4 regions of the Pseudoalteromonas undina genome follow, and region 4 is predicted to be linked to each of the others. Evidence: predicted binding sites of a transcription regulator. Region 4 holds the regulator's gene; each other region holds the start of a gene.

Region 1 (4,219 bases), on a different contig from region 4:
AAACGCAGGCTCAGCAGTATCTTCACTACAATAAAGGTTCTGTTGTGATGATGGCGCTATATGATCGCTTAGGTGAAAAACGCTTAAATGCAGCACTTAAAGCATTTTTGAATGAGTTTAAATACCAATCAACGCCATACCCCACCACACTCGATTTACTCAGTTATTTAAAACGAGATGCAACAAAAGCAGAGCAACGCTTTATTGATGATCAGTTTAAGTATATAACACTTTATGAGCTTGAAATGAAAGAGGTATCGATTACAGATAGCACTGATAGCGAGGGTTTTTACACGGTAACACTGAGCGTTGAAGCAACGAAACAGCGTGCCGATGGCCAAGGTGAAGAAACCGAACAACCACTTGATGAAATGATTGATATTGCATTATTCAATGATGATCCTGAAAACCTTCTAGCTGAAGACTTTGTGATTTATTCACAAAAACATCAAATAGTGTCTGGTGCAAACACCATCGAACTTAAAGTAAAAGAAAAACCCATGTACGCTGGGATAGACCCTTACATTAAGCTTGTAGATAAAGACAATAAAAATAATTTAGCTAAGTTTTAACGCTAAGTGATTTAAAGGCCGCATTTCGTGCGGCCTTTTGTTTTAGCGAATTGGTATAAAAAGCTTATTTGAAACAGAGAATATAATGCCAATACACAATAATGCTTATTTAAGCGAGTTAGCATAACGCGGAAATATTTAACGGTAGCTAGGTAGTCGTTGATTGACCGAGGCGGGTAATATAGTAGGGTGCTTTAGTAGCTAATCCTAGGGAGGATTACGAGCATTTTTAAACCGCTCTAAACGAGAAAGGGCCTTGCGGCCCTTAGTGTTGCAGCAAGTAACACATTCTTTTTATAGGTTAAAGTCTACAGCGTAGGCTACATAGGCTTTTATATCAGAGCCATCCATGTCGTTATCAGATAGGCCAAAAGTAAAACCATCTTTAGACACCGATACACCATAATCAATAATATTGTCATCACCGATGAAATCGCCTGAGTAATGCCCTATGTGTAGCGCCATTTCAGTGCCATTGCTACCAACAGCGAAGCTGTAATCGGCATTTAAATACAATGAATCACCAAAATCAGTACCATCACCACTGGCTGCAGATGTTGCAAGTACGGCTGCACCAAATGTAAAGCCTTGCACACTAATGCTACCGTAGACTTCAGAAAAATCTGCATCTGCACCTGATGCCGCATCAGGGTACGCATAATAGATATACCCTACGTCATAACTCACGCTTTCATTAATTGCGCCGCCAAAACCTGCGTATAAGTCTAGCTCGTAGGTCATTTCATCGGCCCAAGACGCATTTGACGCCCAAGTACCCGCATAAAAGCCAGATTCATTAGCGTAATCAATACCGCCAGATACAGCTGCATCGCCCCCAGTTTGCTCTTGTCCGCGCCATAAGTAGTTTGAAGTGGCTGCTGCATTTGCTGTTACTTCAGCAAATGCAGCAGTTGATGTCAGTCCTGTTAATGCCAATGCACTGATCAATATTGTTTTTTGTAGTTTTAGCATGTCTCATTTCCCATTGTATGATTTTGCACGCCAAGGCTTTTTATTATGAACGACTACAACCTTTTGTTTGGCGGCATTTTATTATGTTACTAATGGGGTATTTGCACTGTGTGTGCCAAATTAAACTTATTCGTTTATAAATTATTTTTATTACTTAAAACAATGTATTGAAAATAATATGAGGTAGGGATAGAAAAGTAATTATTTAGCAGGTTCACTTTGCTGGTGCAAAAAACAGCCTAGCTGCACCATCAAAGCGCTGCTAGGCTATTTTATTTTTCTTGTGGGTTAATTAACCAAAAATGGCACGCATTAGGGTAATTGTTTCGTTAACACCGCGGCCTTTTTGTACTTCGCTAATAATAGAGTCACGTTTAGCACGAATATGCTCTGGAACATCATCAGCAGCAAGAGCGCGATCCACTAAAATCTCAGCAGATTCTTTGCCTCGGCGTGGCGCTTTACTGCTGCTAGAATTGCTACGTGTAGGTTTATTAAGTAGCTTAATGTAGTTAGAGTTATCTGCAGTATTAGTATCTGCATAGTAAAAAAAGCAAGGTATAAGCGCTTTAATGTCCACCAACTGTGTTTCTAGTTCATTACCAGCATTGGCCATTTTAAACCATGACATAGCGTGAATGCTTTGTACTACATCTTGCCAGTAACGCTCAAAGTCACGGTTATTTAATTTGGTGATACCAAGTGCGGAGCAAAGTGCATCTAAGCGACTGTTACTAATTGGAGTAAACACATCAGGGCGACGCATTGCTAATAAACGGGTGGCAGGCGCCAGAGTTGGTTTTTCATCACTACCATTAAATGCACTCAAATAAGCAATTACAAATTGTTGGTAATTACCTAGCGCTACATCACCCTCAAGTGGAATGTTGCTGAGTGCATCGTCGAATGCGCCTGGCAAATCAGCCAGCATCTGGTGAAAACCTTTGGCGCTTTTAGTAGAGGCAAACCATTCTACATCAAAGTTATAAGTACTCGGATTGAGTGATGCCATATGCTTACCGCTAAAAGCGAGTAAGTCTTCAGGGATCATATCTTTTAACGGCTTTTCACGCAGGCCTGCAATATAAGCAGTTAAACGTAGCTGCTCATCAAGTGCCACCAGTTCTTTATGTTGCTCTACAAACATACTCACTACTGGCCAAGGCGCTACCCGTAATGTTTTTAACTGTAAAAAGCTAATGGCTGAAATAAGTTGGTCATGCAGCTTTTTCAATAATGGTAATTGTGGGCTTTCGAGTAAGTCATAATTAATGCGGTCGCGGCTTGCGCTTAATAGCTCGTAACACCAACCTAAAAAGTCTTCTGGATGGTTTTCCACTTTCACAGCCATCAGGTTTAGGCTTAGCTCTGAAGATTGCTTCAGAATGTTTTGATAAATTTGACTTTCTTGCTCGCCTAATGCCATTTTTGACGGTGAAATTAGCAGTTTCTTCATGCCTTGTAGACTCTCCGGTTAGATATACTTTTTAGTCGCTTCATTTTAGCTTAAATAAGCCAGCAGCAACAGGGGCGTGCATCATACCGGAGAATACAGGGGATGCAATCTTGGTAAGTTAATTAACACAAGATTGCATCATTACTGTATTAATCGTGTTCATCGAGTGAAAACAGCCGTTCAACTGAGGTATTAAAGTGCTGTGCTATTTTTAAGGCAATGATCACCGAGGGTGTAAAACGAGATGTTTCAACCGTGCTAATGGTTTTTCGTGAAACATTAATAGCATCGGCCAGTTCTTGCTGTGAAAGCCCTGCCTCTTTACGAAATTCAGCTATATGGTTTTGCACATTATTTCCTAATCGCGGCTTTGCCAAAACAATGAAGTGCCATATGCCAAGAGCATGATACCTAAGTAGAATACTGCCATAGCTGCATGCGAAACCTCACTAGCAATAGCATCGCCTTTATAAAAAACACCAAGCAGGCAAAAAACAAGTGCAAAAATTGAATGTTTATAGGCACTCGTGTCGATAGTATTTAGGAATTCATCTTTATAAGCATATTGAAAATACATTTTTAATGGAAAGCCTGCTTTAGTTATATAAATAGCTATTATAACTATATAAAATAAAACGCCCATTCCAACAGTTAAAAGCCCGTCAATATCTTGTTTTATTACTGAGTTAACACTGAGAAGTAAAAAAACCATACTTGTGCTTATACTTAGAAATATGTTTTGACCCATAAACTGTTCTTCAGTTTTAATATCTTGTTGTTTCATAAAGTCCATCCTGTGGAAGTGTTAATTTATATTTTGTAACCTGTAGGTATCAATGTAACCTGTAGGTATCATTTGGTCAATATTTTTTTGTAACCTAAAGGTATCAAAATGTTTCAGTTACAATTCATATACCCACGTTAGAATGTAGGAAAGTAGATTTTTAGTTATTGGGCAATGCTTTTGGCGCTAACTCCCGCTATGATAAGAGCATTATTTGCACGTTTGAAAGGATGATCATGAAGACCTTATTTAAAGTTATTGGTGTCATATTATTGCTATGCATAGCGTTAATTGTTGCTGCACCATTTTTAATTCCTACCGATACCATTTTTAATAAAGTGTCTGAGCAGGTAGAAAAAACAACTGGGCGCACATTAACGATAAAGGGAGATAAAACCCTCAGTGTATTTCCTGCATTAAAGCTGGAGCTTAATG
Region 2 (4,219 bases), on a different contig from region 4:
TGTCGCAACAATTAATAACGCAAAATGCTTTATTACTATTCAAGAAGAGTTTGGCAGTTTTAGTGATTATCAGTGGCAGTTTGTGAGTAATAAACCTCAGGTAAACGATCTAGAAACACTGGCCGACTACCCTGCAGTTACTGAGGCATCGACGTTATTTGCGAAGGATTTAAAAAAGCGTGGCTTTAAATTTTTAGGCCCAACCACAGTGTATGCCTACATGCAGGCCTGTGGAATGGTTAACGATCATAGTAATGATTGTTTTAGGAAGGAAGAAGTTAAAAAGTTAGGCTAAGGGCGGGTTTCGGGTTACGAGACGCGAGGTAAACCCGCTGACAATTATAGCGCCGAGTTTGCATTAAGCGTAGTGTTTAGCTTTTCTAACCTAAAACCTAAAATATAACACCTGCACTTTGCTCTTAATCCCTAGACAAGTTATATTTTTTCATTTTTTCGACCAGTGTGGTTCGCCTTACGCCTAGCACTTCAGCAGCACGGGCAACAACGTAATCAAAGCGCTCTAATGCCTGGGTGATTAAGTTAATTTCAAGCTCAGCTAAGTACTCCTTAAGCTCAATACCTTCATCGGGCAATAAACCCGGTGCCGCTTGAGCAAAATCATCTTCAAGGTCTATTTCGTCTTCACTAAATCCGCCGCTAAAAATATCATTAAACGCATCACGCTCCATCAGTTCTTCTGGATACTGTGGCTCATAGGCTTCAACTTCAATGTAGCGGTATTTGTTAGGTAAGTCAGGAACATCCACCACCTTGTCAGGGAACATAATAACCATACGCTCAACTAGGTTCGCAAGCTCACGAATATTACCCGGCCAAGAATGCTCTTTTAAACTATCAATAGCACGCTCTGTAAACTTAGCCGTAGTACCGCTTTGTTCATTTACACGGCGCATTAGCTCTTTAAGTAGCAAAGGGATGTCTTCTGCACGTTGAGCAAGTGATGGACTCTCAATAGGAAAAACATTTAAGCGATAATATAAATCTTCTCGGAATGAGCCTTTTTCAATCATGCTTTCAAGGTCGCGGTGGGTTGCAGCAATAACACGTACATCGGCTTGAATCGCTTTAGTACCGCCAACGCGCTCATAGCTACGCTCTTGTAGTACTCGCAGTAACTTAACCTGCATTTGCAGCGGCATATCCCCTATTTCATCTAAAAATAGCGTGCCACCTTGCGCCAATTCAAACCGGCCTTTACGTGCTGAAATAGCCCCGGTAAATGCACCTTTTTCATGGCCAAATAGTTCACTTTCTAGTAACTCTGCAGGAATTGCCCCACAGTTTACTGGTACAAATGGACCTTTGTTACGCTTAGAGAGCAGATGCACATTACGAGCAACCACTTCTTTACCCGTGCCCGACTCACCTAAAATAAGCACGTTGGCATCAGTTTTAGCAACTTGAGTAATTAAAAAGCGTAAATCTTTTACGGCTTTGGTTTCACCTACAAGGCCATCAAAGGTGCTTTTTTCTTTATTGTGTTGATGCTCATGAGGCAGCATACGCTGATATTGCTGACAATCATGTAGTAACTGAGTGGTAACTTCATGAGTAAATGGCTCACAAATTAGTCCAACAACATTGGCAAGACTCAGTAGCGGTTTGAGTGTTTCACCAATCAGTAAAAAAGGAAATGTTGGATAGCGTTTAATTAAGCTTTCATGATCTAAAGATTGCAGCGCCCCTAGCACCACAATACATTCTTTATTTTGATAGTGACTACATGCCTGCTCAAAGTCAGCTTCTGTTTGCAACTGTACCGCCTCACCAATAAAAGTAAGCGATGCATATAATCCAATAGAGCGATTATTATTATTATCTAAAATTAAGATCATTTTTAGCGAGCCATTTATTTCACTAATTTGTTTTATTAATCAAATTGTAAGCCAGTTGGATTTGGATGCAAGTAATAGCGGCGATTTTTTGACATTAACGCCAAAAAACAGACACCCAGCCTAAAAAGCCAATACTTTATAACTAATAACTCTTTAACTATTTATAACAGCATACCTACTTAGGATGAATTATCTAACACGTTTTGCCACTGATGATGATGCGACTCTACACAGAAGAAACTCATAAAAAGTGCTATTATTACTTAAAGGTGTGACTGTTTTTGCCGATAAGTAATAGTCAAACTTATGTTGGAACTAAACTTGCTTAAAGTTCTACACAGTAATTAAAATTTGAGGAATTACCCATGGCTCATGCATCAATCAATAAATACCGTCAAATAACAGTTAGCAGCGTTAAAGAGATGACTCCCTACGACCAAGTTAAACTCGTGTTTGTAAATATTGTTGGCAAGCTCTCTGCTGCAAAAGGATTTATTGAACGTAAAGAGTTAGAAAAAAAAGGCAACGCAATCTCTGATTGTATTGTGCTACTTGGTGCGTTGCAGCAAGTGTTAAATTTTGAACATAATAATGAAGTATCAACTAACTTAGACTCTTTATACGATTACTGTCAGCGCAGCTTATTAACCGCGAACCTTGAGAACGATATAGAAAAAATTGATGAAGTAATTACCTTGATCAAGGAAATAAAATCAGGTTGGGAAGCAATTCCATTTGAACAAAGAGAACCACAACTATAATGTCTTTAAATCGGGTTACAAGCTCACAAGTTAAAGATAGTGAGACTCGAGCATATTGCAATGAGCTAGTGAATTTGGTTAATGACTCAGAGGATTGGGATATTGAGCAAGCGCTGAATATTCATAATAAGCTTGATATTCACATAAGTAGCTCACTTTCTAGAGAAAAAACTCATTATTCAGCTACTGAACTTGAGTTTTTAATCAACCTAATAGAACAGCTATCTGTTAAAATAGATAATCAAAAGCAACTATTAGCGGTTAAAATAGTTGGTAATCAAAAAAATAAAAAAGCTGTAAATAAGTATAAATCTAATATTTAAAAACACTTCTTGCCCTAGCTAACCCCCTATTTTATTCCCCTTTACAGAGTGATTAATTGATTTATCACTCTGTATTTTTATAGCCTAAAAGTTCACTATAAACCAAGCGTTGTTAATTACCAATAAGCGAACAGGTATAAAAAAACCTGACTAACAAGCCAGGCTTTATTTACTAAACAATGCTATTTAGCTAGACTTTTTAGCCACACCCGGTAGGTTAGCTAATTGTTGCTGCAAGTAACTTCCTGTCGAGTTTAGGTTAGCAACTAATATATCCATGGCATTGTATTGGCTATATAGTCGCTCTTCATACTTTTTCATTCGGCTATTAAATGCATCAACTTCATCTTGTAGCTTATCGAGTTGTGTTTCACGCCCTTCAATACGTGAACTAATAATACCATCAGAGGCCGTATAACCTTTAATAACAGTATCTAACTGGCCAACAAAACCATCACCGTCATTTTCGCCAACAAAAAACGTTTGGATAGCTTGTGGATCACTTTCTACGGCAGCTTTAAGAGCGTCAGAATCAATACTTAACTTACCTGAGCGCTCAGTTCTAATACCAAAGTTAGCTAAAAAGTCGGTATTACCATTACCCGTGCTAAATTCAGATGTTAACATCGAGCGTACTTGGTTTACAGAGCCTCTAAGTAATGAATCACCCGCAAGTGCACCAACGCCCTCTTCAGCGCTAGAGCGACCGAGCTGATTTGATAAATCAATAAATGCATTAAACTTCTCTACAAACGACTTTAATCCAGCAGCAACATTATTATTATTTTCAGTGATAGTTGCTTTACTTAAATCATCGTCTGCATTGTGAGTTTTTTTAGCATTAATGGTAACGCCTTCAATAACATCTTTAAACTCATTGGTACTGCTTGAGGCCACAAGCGTTCCGTCAATCGTAATTGAAGCATCCGTCGCTGCTGTTACTTCGTTTAAGTTTTCAGCATACGTTGTTGATGTTGTATCACTATCATACGCAAGACGAGACAAGCCAGACAAGTCTGTATTACCACCATCACCGACATCATCAACTACAATTTTTATTGCGTTTTCTGCGCCGGTTTCTTTACTTGATAACACTAATCGCTGCCCCGTATCATCGGTAATAATAGTAGCATTAACTGAATCATTGTCAGCAGAGTCATTAATCGCGTCACGTATATCAGCCAGCTTTGCTGTGTCTGACACATTTATGTCAAAACTGTTAGAGCCAGAACTAATCGTGAGCTTACCCTCTCCCACCGCTTCATCGCCAGCTATAGCA
Region 3 (4,219 bases), on a different contig from region 4:
CGAACCGCTTTCAATAAGTCTTCGTCGCCATGTAGGTCTGGTAACTGTAGTGTACCATCGCTTGAGAAGCCAACTGAAGCAGAATCAAAGTCATTATTTAGCATATCTAATGTGCTGTCACCAAGGTCAACACCTGAACTAAGAGAGTCTTCATCATATTCTTCAAGTGTATTATCTGGGTAAATTAATCGCTTAAGCATAGGCTTAACTACAGCTAAAATCAGTACAATAATAACCAGCGCACCTAATACTAAGCGCATCATTTTCATAAACCAGTCTTGTTCCCATAAAGGCAATTCGAAATCAAGCGCTGAGTCTTCACGAACAAATGGCACGGTCACTACTTCAAGTGCATCGCCACGTTGCATATCAAAGCCTACGCCACCTTGTAACAAGCGACGAATATTTGACAAAACTTCTACCGAGCGTGGTGTCATGGTTGTTTCACCATTTTCACCAACCGTGGGTAAGTAATCGACCGCTACAGACACACTTATTCTGCGGATCACACCCGTTTGCTGACGTTTATGAGAAATAGTGGTATCAAGTTCATAGTTACGGGTAGCTTCTTTGTGAGTACGACTTGGTGAGGTTGCAGTGCCTGCACCGCCAGCCATTGCATCTTCAGGTATCGTTGAGTTAACCGGAGGCTGATTAGTAAGTGCACCAGGAATACCTACCGCTAAACCACCGATATTATTTTCTTCGAAAGTGGTTTCACTTCTTACTGCCGGTAAATCTGGGTTGTAACGTTTTTGTGTTTCTTCTACTGCACTAAAGTCCATGCTTAAATCTACTTGGGCGGTGTAATTACCTAAGCCAACGACGGGAATTAAAATGCTGTCAATTTTTTCTAGGTATTCTTGCTCACGTTTACGCTCTAGGTCGTATTCTTTACGAGAGCGTGCAGCCAAAGAGGTTTGCGAACCTGAATTTAATAAGCGACCGTTTTGATCGGTCACCGTTACGCGAGAAGGCTCTAGCCCTTGCACCGCTGAAGCAATCATATCAACTACTGAGTCAACTTCTTCGCTATCTAGTGAGCGACCACGCTTAAGCGTTAGTACAACAGTTGCTGAGGGTTTTTTCTCTCGACGAGCAAATACATTTTCTTTTGGAATAGCTAATAGTACTTTGGCGCGAGTAACGTTGTTTAGCTCTTCAATAGTACGGGCAAGCTGTTGCTCGCGACCATGTTTAAGGCGCTCACGCTCTAAACGTTGGCTTACCCCAAACCCCATGTCTTGCATAATAATATCGCTACCTGATGTCGGCCCTTGATCTAAGCCTTCACGGGTCATCAGTAACTTAATATTTTGATACTCAGTTTCATCAACCGACACCACATTACCATCAAGTTCATAGTCAATTTTTTGCGCATCTAAAAAGTCGAGTGTTTCAATTAACTCTTGAGTTTGCATTTTACCTAATGGGCGCATATCTGGCTGACGAGCCCAAATAATCACGAAGATAGCAATAGCCAAACAAATGGCCAATGCAACAATCAGGGTAATTTGACGTAAAACATCAACACCACCTAGGGCGCTGAAATAGCCTGATTTTTGCTCTTGTTGATCTTCAGTTTCACTTTGCTCCATCATGCCATCAGCAAGTGCCAGATCTGTAGATTGATTAGATTGCGCCACAATAATTCTCCACTACCTAGTTAAACAGGCATGTTCATAATTTCTTTGTAAGATTCAACAAGCTTATTACGAACCTGTACCGTAGCTTCAAATGCCACAGAAGACTTTTGCGAGGCAATCATCGCCTCAGCAAGCGATACGCTTCTGTCGCCCATCTCAACTGCTTTTCTTTTTTGTCCTGTGTCTTGCTGAAGCTCATGCACTGTATTAAGTGCATTACTCAACATATCACCAAATTGTGCTGTAGACGTTGATTGCACTTGCGTTGGCAAGTTATTAACTTGGTTACTACGCGTGGCTTCTGAAGCCATAGATTGCATTTCTTGAAATAAAGCACTGTTTTGAATTTTCATAATTGTCTCTGATAATGCAGTAAACTCTTAAATAGAATAAAGCACAAAACATGCCAAAAATAAAACTCAATTAAAACAAAAGGTTGATGTGTAAACTTGCGTAGTCAGAGTTTTGACAGCCCTAAAATGTGTTACTTAGTTTTAGGGCTGTTGAGGTTATGCAGGGAGGGAAATACCTAAATCGCGCATTTGCGCTAATTTGTAACGCAAAGTACGTGGACTTATACCTAAGGTTTCGGCTACTTCTTTACGCTTCCCTTGGCAACGCGCCAAGGTTTCTAAAATTATGCGATGTTCTTTATCTTTAAGTTCATCTTTATAACTCCCCGTGTCTAAGGCGAGCAAATCATTTTTTTGCTCATCTTCGGGCATTGTTTTTTCATCATAATAAGCGTTACTGAGATTACTTTTTATAGGCTCCGGCACTGTAGTTGGTTCAACCACAAACTGGGTTGGGGTTAAATTTTCGATAAAAATTGCATGCTCATCAATAGTACTGCCACTGCGTAAAATTAAAGCACGTTGAATAACGTTATCCAGCTCTCGAACGTTACCCGGCCAGCTATGGCTAAGTAGCTTTTGTTCGGCGCTTGTATCTAGATACGCCATTGGCTCTTTGCTTTTACTTAAGTGACGTTCAATTAAATGCTTAGCCAGTACAATAATGTCGCCAGGACGCTCACACAGAGGTCGCCACAGTAAAGGGAACACATTGAGTCGATAATATAAATCTTCGCGGAACTGATTTGCAGCAACGGCCTCTTTTAATTCGCGGTTACTGGTTGCAAGCACACGTACATCTAGCGAAATAGTTTTCCGACCGCCTAAACGCTCAACTTCGCGTTCTTGTAATACCCGCAATAGTTTGGCTTGTAAACCTAAATCCATTTCGGTGATTTCATCAAGTAAGATAGTCCCACCCTGTGCTTGTTCAAACTTACCCGGGCAGGCCTGAATCGCACCAGTAAACGCACCTTTTTCGTAGCCAAACAAAGTAGCTTCAAGCATGTTTTCAGGAATAGCAGCACAGTTAATTGCTACAAATGGTTCATTGCAGCGTTTTGACTTGTCATGAATATACCGTGCCAGCACTTCTTTACCTGAGCCACTTGGCCCAAGTACCATTACGCTGGCATCTGAACGAGCAACTTTACCTGCAAGTTCAAGTAGTTGAATACTACTAGGGTCGGCAACAATAGGACCGTCTGTTTCTTTTTCCTTTTCAGGTAAGTAACGGCTCACCATGTTCAATAGCACTTCTGGGGCAAATGGCTTAGCCATATAATCAATCGCGCCTAGGCGCATGGCTTCAACTGCATCATCAATTGTGGCATAGGCCGTCATCATAAGTACGGGTAAATCAGGGTGATTTAATTTAATACTGCGTAATAAATCCAAGCCACTCATTTCGCCCATTTGTACATCACTGACCACCAGTGAAAATACATCTTTTTTTAATAACAACATGGCTTGCTCTGCACTACTGGCTGCCGTGCAAGCGATGCCCGACATTTCTAGAGTATCAATTAATGCTTCACGAAGTCCGGCGTCGTCTTCTACAACTAAAATAGTGTTACTCATGTGACTCCCCTAATTTAGATGTGACACTAATAGGCAGCAACATACTAAAAATTGCTCCCCCGTGTGGGTTGTTGTTTGCCTCAACCCTTCCCTGATGCGCACTGGCTACCGAACTAACAACGGCAAGCCCTAAGCCTGTACCTTGGCTTTTAGTGGTATAAAAAGGTTCAAATATTTTCTCGCTCTGAACTAAGTCAATGCCTGGACCATTGTCACTAACGCTAATGCGCACAAAGTCAGAGTCTTGTTTGTCACGCTGGGCGCTAAGGTAAACCTGCGCGCCACTGCCAATAACTTGAATACTGTTGTGAATTAGGTTTTGAATAGCGCTTGCTAATGCGGTTTTATTACCCATGATTTCTATATCGGGTTCAGGTAAGCTCACATTTAATTCGCTATCATTGAGCGCTACCATGGCATCAGCACCGGCTTTTACTTCACTGAGTAACTGTTGCATCGACACTTGCTCAACTATCTGTTGATCACCACTTTTAGCAAATAGCAGCATGTCGTTTACTTGGGTTTCTAAATCTTTCAAGCGAGACATTAATTTTGTGTGAAAACTGCCGCGTGATGCTTCCGGTAAGCGCTTTGAGCCTAAGTTGGCAGCATACAACATAGCTGCTGATAACGGTGTGC
Region 4 (4,219 bases):
GCGATGACTTAGGCGATAACAAGCAATTATTAATTGCCACAGGCAGCCCTGCATATTTTGAAGAAACACAAGCAGATGGCACCATCATGAGTGCCAGTGCGAATGAAGTGCGTTACGATGTTTCGCAACGTTTTTTAACCTTAATCGGCGATGCCAGTATTGCTCAAGCAGGTCAAAAAATAACTGCTAAAAGTATCACCTACGATATAGAGCAGCAGTTAATTAGCGCAGAAAAAGACGAAAACTCAACAGACCGTGTACACACTATTTTAGTGCCTGTTGAAAACAAAAAAGAAGACGATAAAGGCCAACCATGAGCACATTAAAAGCAGAGCTACTAGCAAAAAGCTATAAAGGCCGTGAAGTGGTGAAAAACGTTGGCCTAGAAGTTGAAGCTGGCAGCATTGTCGGCTTACTTGGCCCCAATGGCGCAGGTAAAACTACGACCTTTTACATGATTGTAGGCCTTGTACCTAGCGATAAAGGTAAAATATCAATCGATGATCAAGATATCACTTTATTACCAATGCACAGTCGAGCTCGCCTAGGGATAGGATATTTACCACAAGAATCATCTATTTTTAGAAAGCTGACGGTTTATCAAAACTTAATGGCTATATTAGAAACACGTAAAGGGCTCAATAAGCAACAACGTGAAGATACCTTAAATAATTTACTTGATGAATTTAGTATTCAGCATATTCGTGACAGCCAAGGTATGGCTCTGTCAGGTGGTGAGCGTCGCCGTGTTGAAATTGCGCGAGCATTAGCAGCAAATCCTAAATTTATACTACTAGACGAACCCTTTGCAGGGGTTGATCCTATCTCTGTATTAGATATTAAAAAGATTATAGAGCACCTTAAAAACCGAGGAATTGGCGTATTGATCACAGATCACAACGTCCGCGAAACACTTGATGTTTGTGAAAAAGCCTACATAGTTTCTCATGGGGAGTTAATTGCATCAGGCACTCCAGAATATGTATTAAACGATAAAACAGTACGCGATGTTTATTTGGGCGAGCAGTTCAAGCTCTAATATGTGTGTTATTCCACTAAGCATCTGCTAAGATTAATCATACTAATTTAAAAGGATTGTTAGAGATAAATGAGGCAATCATTACAGCTGCGCATGGGCCAGCAACTTACAATGACTCCACAGTTGCAACAAGCAATTCGCTTATTGCAGCTCAGTACATTGGATCTCCAGCAAGAAATTCAAGAAGCACTCGATAGTAATCCCTTGCTTGAAGTTGAAGAACAAGATTACAGTGAAGATGCTGCGGGTAAAAACGAACAAAAAGCCGATACCGATGAATCAACGCTAAGTGCTTCAGCTGATGAAAAACCTAGCGAATATGAGCAAGATAGCGGCGAAGCCATGACCAAAGACACCATTAGCGATGATATGGCAATGGATGTTACATGGGATGAATACATGAGCGCAGCACCGGCCTCTTCATCAGGACCAATGCCTGAAGATGAATCAATTTATCAAGGCTCTTCAACTGAAACGCTACATGAATATTTAATGTGGCAATTGCAACTGACACCGTTTAGCCCTACTGATGAAGCCATCGCGATTGCAATCGTAGAAGCCGTGGACGATTCTGGTATTTTAACCCTTAGCTGTGAAGAAATATTAGAAAGTTTTAATCAAGAAAACGACATAGAAGATGAAGTTGAACTTGATGAAATAGAAGCCGTATTAAAGCGTATTCAGTTATTTGATCCGGTAGGAATAGCCGCGCGTAGTTTACAAGAGTGTTTGTGTATTCAATTGAATCAGTTTGATCAAGACACGCCTTTTTTAAGCGAAACAAAAATGATCTTAACTGATCACATTGACTTACTGGCTGCGCGTGATTATCGCACATTAATGAAAAAAACTAAGCTTAAAGAAGATGAGCTTAAAGAGGTCATGACGTTAATTCACACGCTGAGTCCAAAACCCGCTGACACTATTGTTAGAGAAGAGTCTGAGTACGTTATTCCTGATGTGTCGGTTAAAAAAGTAAAAGGCCGTTGGGTGGTTGAACTAAACCCAGATAGTATGCCTAAAATTAGGGTAAACAGCCAATATGCAGCTATGTCGCGTACGGTTAAATCAAGCGGCGATAGCCAGTTTATTCGCTCACACTTACAAGAAGCTAAATGGTTTATAAAAAGCTTAGAAAGTAGAAACGACACACTGCTTAAAGTAACTAACTGTATTGTGCAGCAACAACAGGCCTTTTTTGAACATGGTCCTGAGGCGATGAAGCCTATGGTACTTAATGACGTGGCCGAAATGGTAGAAATGCACGAATCGACTATTTCACGTGTTACTACGCAAAAATACATGCACACACCACGCGGTATTTTTGAGCTTAAATATTTCTTTTCAAGCCATGTAAGCACTGAAAATGGTGGCGAATGTTCATCTACAGCAATACGCGCATTAATTAAAAAATTAATCGCTGCAGAAAACTCAGCTAAACCATTGAGTGATAGTAAAATTGCAGATATATTGGCTGAGCAAGGAATTAAAGTAGCAAGGAGAACTATTGCAAAGTATCGCGAATCTCTAGCTATTCCCCCGTCTAATCAACGTAAAAGTTTGATTTAAGGCGTACAACAAAGAGGAAAATGTTTATGCAACTGAATTTAACTGGTCGCCATGTAGATATTACCGACTCGCTTAGAGACTACGTAAATAGTAAATTTTCGAAGTTACAGAGGCACACTGATCACATAACGAATGTGCACGTTATTCTCGATGTAGAAAAACTAAACCAAAAAGCCGAAGCAACCGTTCATGTTAGTGGCGCTGAGATTTTTGCTTCTACTGAACACCAAGATATGTATGCCGCTATAGACTCGCTGATTGACAAGCTAGATCGTCAAGTAATTAAACACAAAGAGAAACTTGCTCGACACTAACACTATGAAATTAAGCTCACTTATCTGTCAGGACTGCAGTAAAGCTGCGGTCCTTTTTAATAGTAAAAAAAGAATTTTAGAATTTATCAGTGAATTGGCTCACAATAAACTGCCCTATTTAACACAACAAGATATTCTTAACGCGTTAACCGCCAGAGAAAAACTAGGGAGTACAGGTATAGGTCGAGGAATTGCAATTCCACATGGTCGTATGAGTGGTGTACAAGAGCCTCTTGCACTTATATTAGTGAGCGAAACGGCTATTAATTTTGATGCGATAGATAACAGACCGGTCGATATTTTTGTTGCCTTAATTGTACCTGATGGTGACAATAAGCAGCATTTAAAAACCTTAGCCACTATAGCAGAAAAGCTCAACGATAAAGAATTTTGTAAGCAATTACGAGCGGCAAAATCCGACAATGAGCTGTATCAAGTAATTGTAAGTCAACCGTAGTAACAATTAAGGGTGATAAATGGAATTAATAATTATAAGTGGTCGCTCAGGTTCTGGTAAATCTGTTGCGCTGCGTGTTGTTGAGGATTTAGGTTATTATTGTGTAGATAATATTCCTTTAAATTTATTGCCATCTCTTGTTCGTAGTGTTTCCGACAGCTACAACAAAATAGCCGTAAGTGTTGATGTGCGTAATTTACCTAAAGAGCAGCAACAGTTTAATGAAATCATTGAATATTTACCTGGTTTTACTAAGCCAACGGTGTTTTATTTAGACAGTGACGATCAAACCTTAATTAAACGCTTTTCAGAAACACGGCGTCTTCATCCTCTTTCGATTGACTCACTGCCACTTGATTTAGCAATAAAAAAAGAAAAACAACTCCTTGATGTACTCATTAACCGTGCCGATTATATGATTGATACTACGGATTTAAGTGTGCATCAGCTGGCTGAATCTATTCGTGAAAAAATACTCGGTAAAAAAGACAAACAACTGATCATTACCTTTGAGTCATTTGGTTTTAAGCACGGTATACCCAAAGAAGCAGATTATGTATTTGACGCTCGCTTTTTACCAAACCCGCATTGGGAGCCTGAACTTAAGCCACTCACAGGGTTAGATCAACCAGTAAAAGACTACCTAGCCAGCCACAGCATAGTACAAAAATTTACATGGCAAATTCAAACATTCGTGCAAACATGGCTGCCTCATTTAGAAAGAAATAACCGCAGCTATTTGACCATAGCTATTGGCTGTACCGGAGGGCAACACCGCTCAGTTTATTTAGCGCAAACTATAGGTGAAAGCTTTGCAATGAGTCATCCTAATGTAAAAAT

Evidence for each region. The regulator sigma-54, encoded in region 4, starts transcription at its own class of promoters, with help from an activator protein. The targets are predictions, from matches to a motif close to GTTGGCACGNNNNTNGNNT.
Region 1: a site for sigma-54 is predicted at 1,646-1,664, ahead of PUND_RS14015 (TorF family putative porin). Genes of this name have one in related genera too.
Region 2: a site for sigma-54 is predicted at 2,165-2,183, ahead of fliS (flagellar export chaperone FliS). Genes of this name have one in related genera too.
Region 3: a site for sigma-54 is predicted at 2,039-2,057, ahead of fliE (flagellar hook-basal body complex protein FliE). Genes of this name have one in related genera too.

Annotation. Positions count from the first base shown of each region.
Region 1 covers NZ_AHCF03000003.1:2,242,569-2,246,787, reverse strand. The annotation lists gene PUND_RS14020 (ABC transporter permease/M1 family aminopeptidase) at 1-572, shown strand, start outside; gene PUND_RS14015 (TorF family putative porin) at 867-1,544, opposite strand; gene PUND_RS14010 (hypothetical protein) at 1,837-3,000, opposite strand; gene PUND_RS14005 (helix-turn-helix transcriptional regulator) at 3,150-3,350, opposite strand; gene PUND_RS14000 (hypothetical protein) at 3,359-3,784, opposite strand; gene PUND_RS13995 (AsmA family protein) at 4,021-4,219, shown strand, end outside.
Region 2 covers NZ_AHCF03000003.1:525,445-529,663, reverse strand. The annotation lists gene PUND_RS06065 (DNA-3-methyladenine glycosylase I) at 1-295, shown strand, start outside; gene PUND_RS06060 (sigma-54 dependent transcriptional regulator) at 420-1,856, opposite strand; gene fliS (flagellar export chaperone FliS) at 2,222-2,617, shown strand; gene PUND_RS06050 (hypothetical protein) at 2,617-2,940, shown strand; gene fliD (flagellar filament capping protein FliD) at 3,127-4,219, opposite strand, start outside.
Region 3 covers NZ_AHCF03000003.1:530,555-534,773, reverse strand. The annotation lists gene fliF (flagellar basal-body MS-ring/collar protein FliF) at 1-1,646, opposite strand, end outside; gene fliE (flagellar hook-basal body complex protein FliE) at 1,667-1,999, opposite strand; gene PUND_RS06075 (sigma-54-dependent transcriptional regulator) at 2,156-3,580, opposite strand; gene PUND_RS06070 (sensor histidine kinase) at 3,573-4,219, opposite strand, start outside.
Region 4 covers NZ_AHCF03000002.1:292,054-296,272, reverse strand. The annotation lists gene lptA (lipopolysaccharide transport periplasmic protein LptA) at 1-317, shown strand, start outside; gene lptB (LPS export ABC transporter ATP-binding protein) at 314-1,039, shown strand; gene PUND_RS01985 (RNA polymerase factor sigma-54) at 1,109-2,608, shown strand; gene hpf (ribosome hibernation promoting factor) at 2,635-2,922, shown strand; gene ptsN (PTS IIA-like nitrogen regulatory protein PtsN) at 2,927-3,379, shown strand; gene rapZ (RNase adapter RapZ) at 3,399-4,219, shown strand, end outside.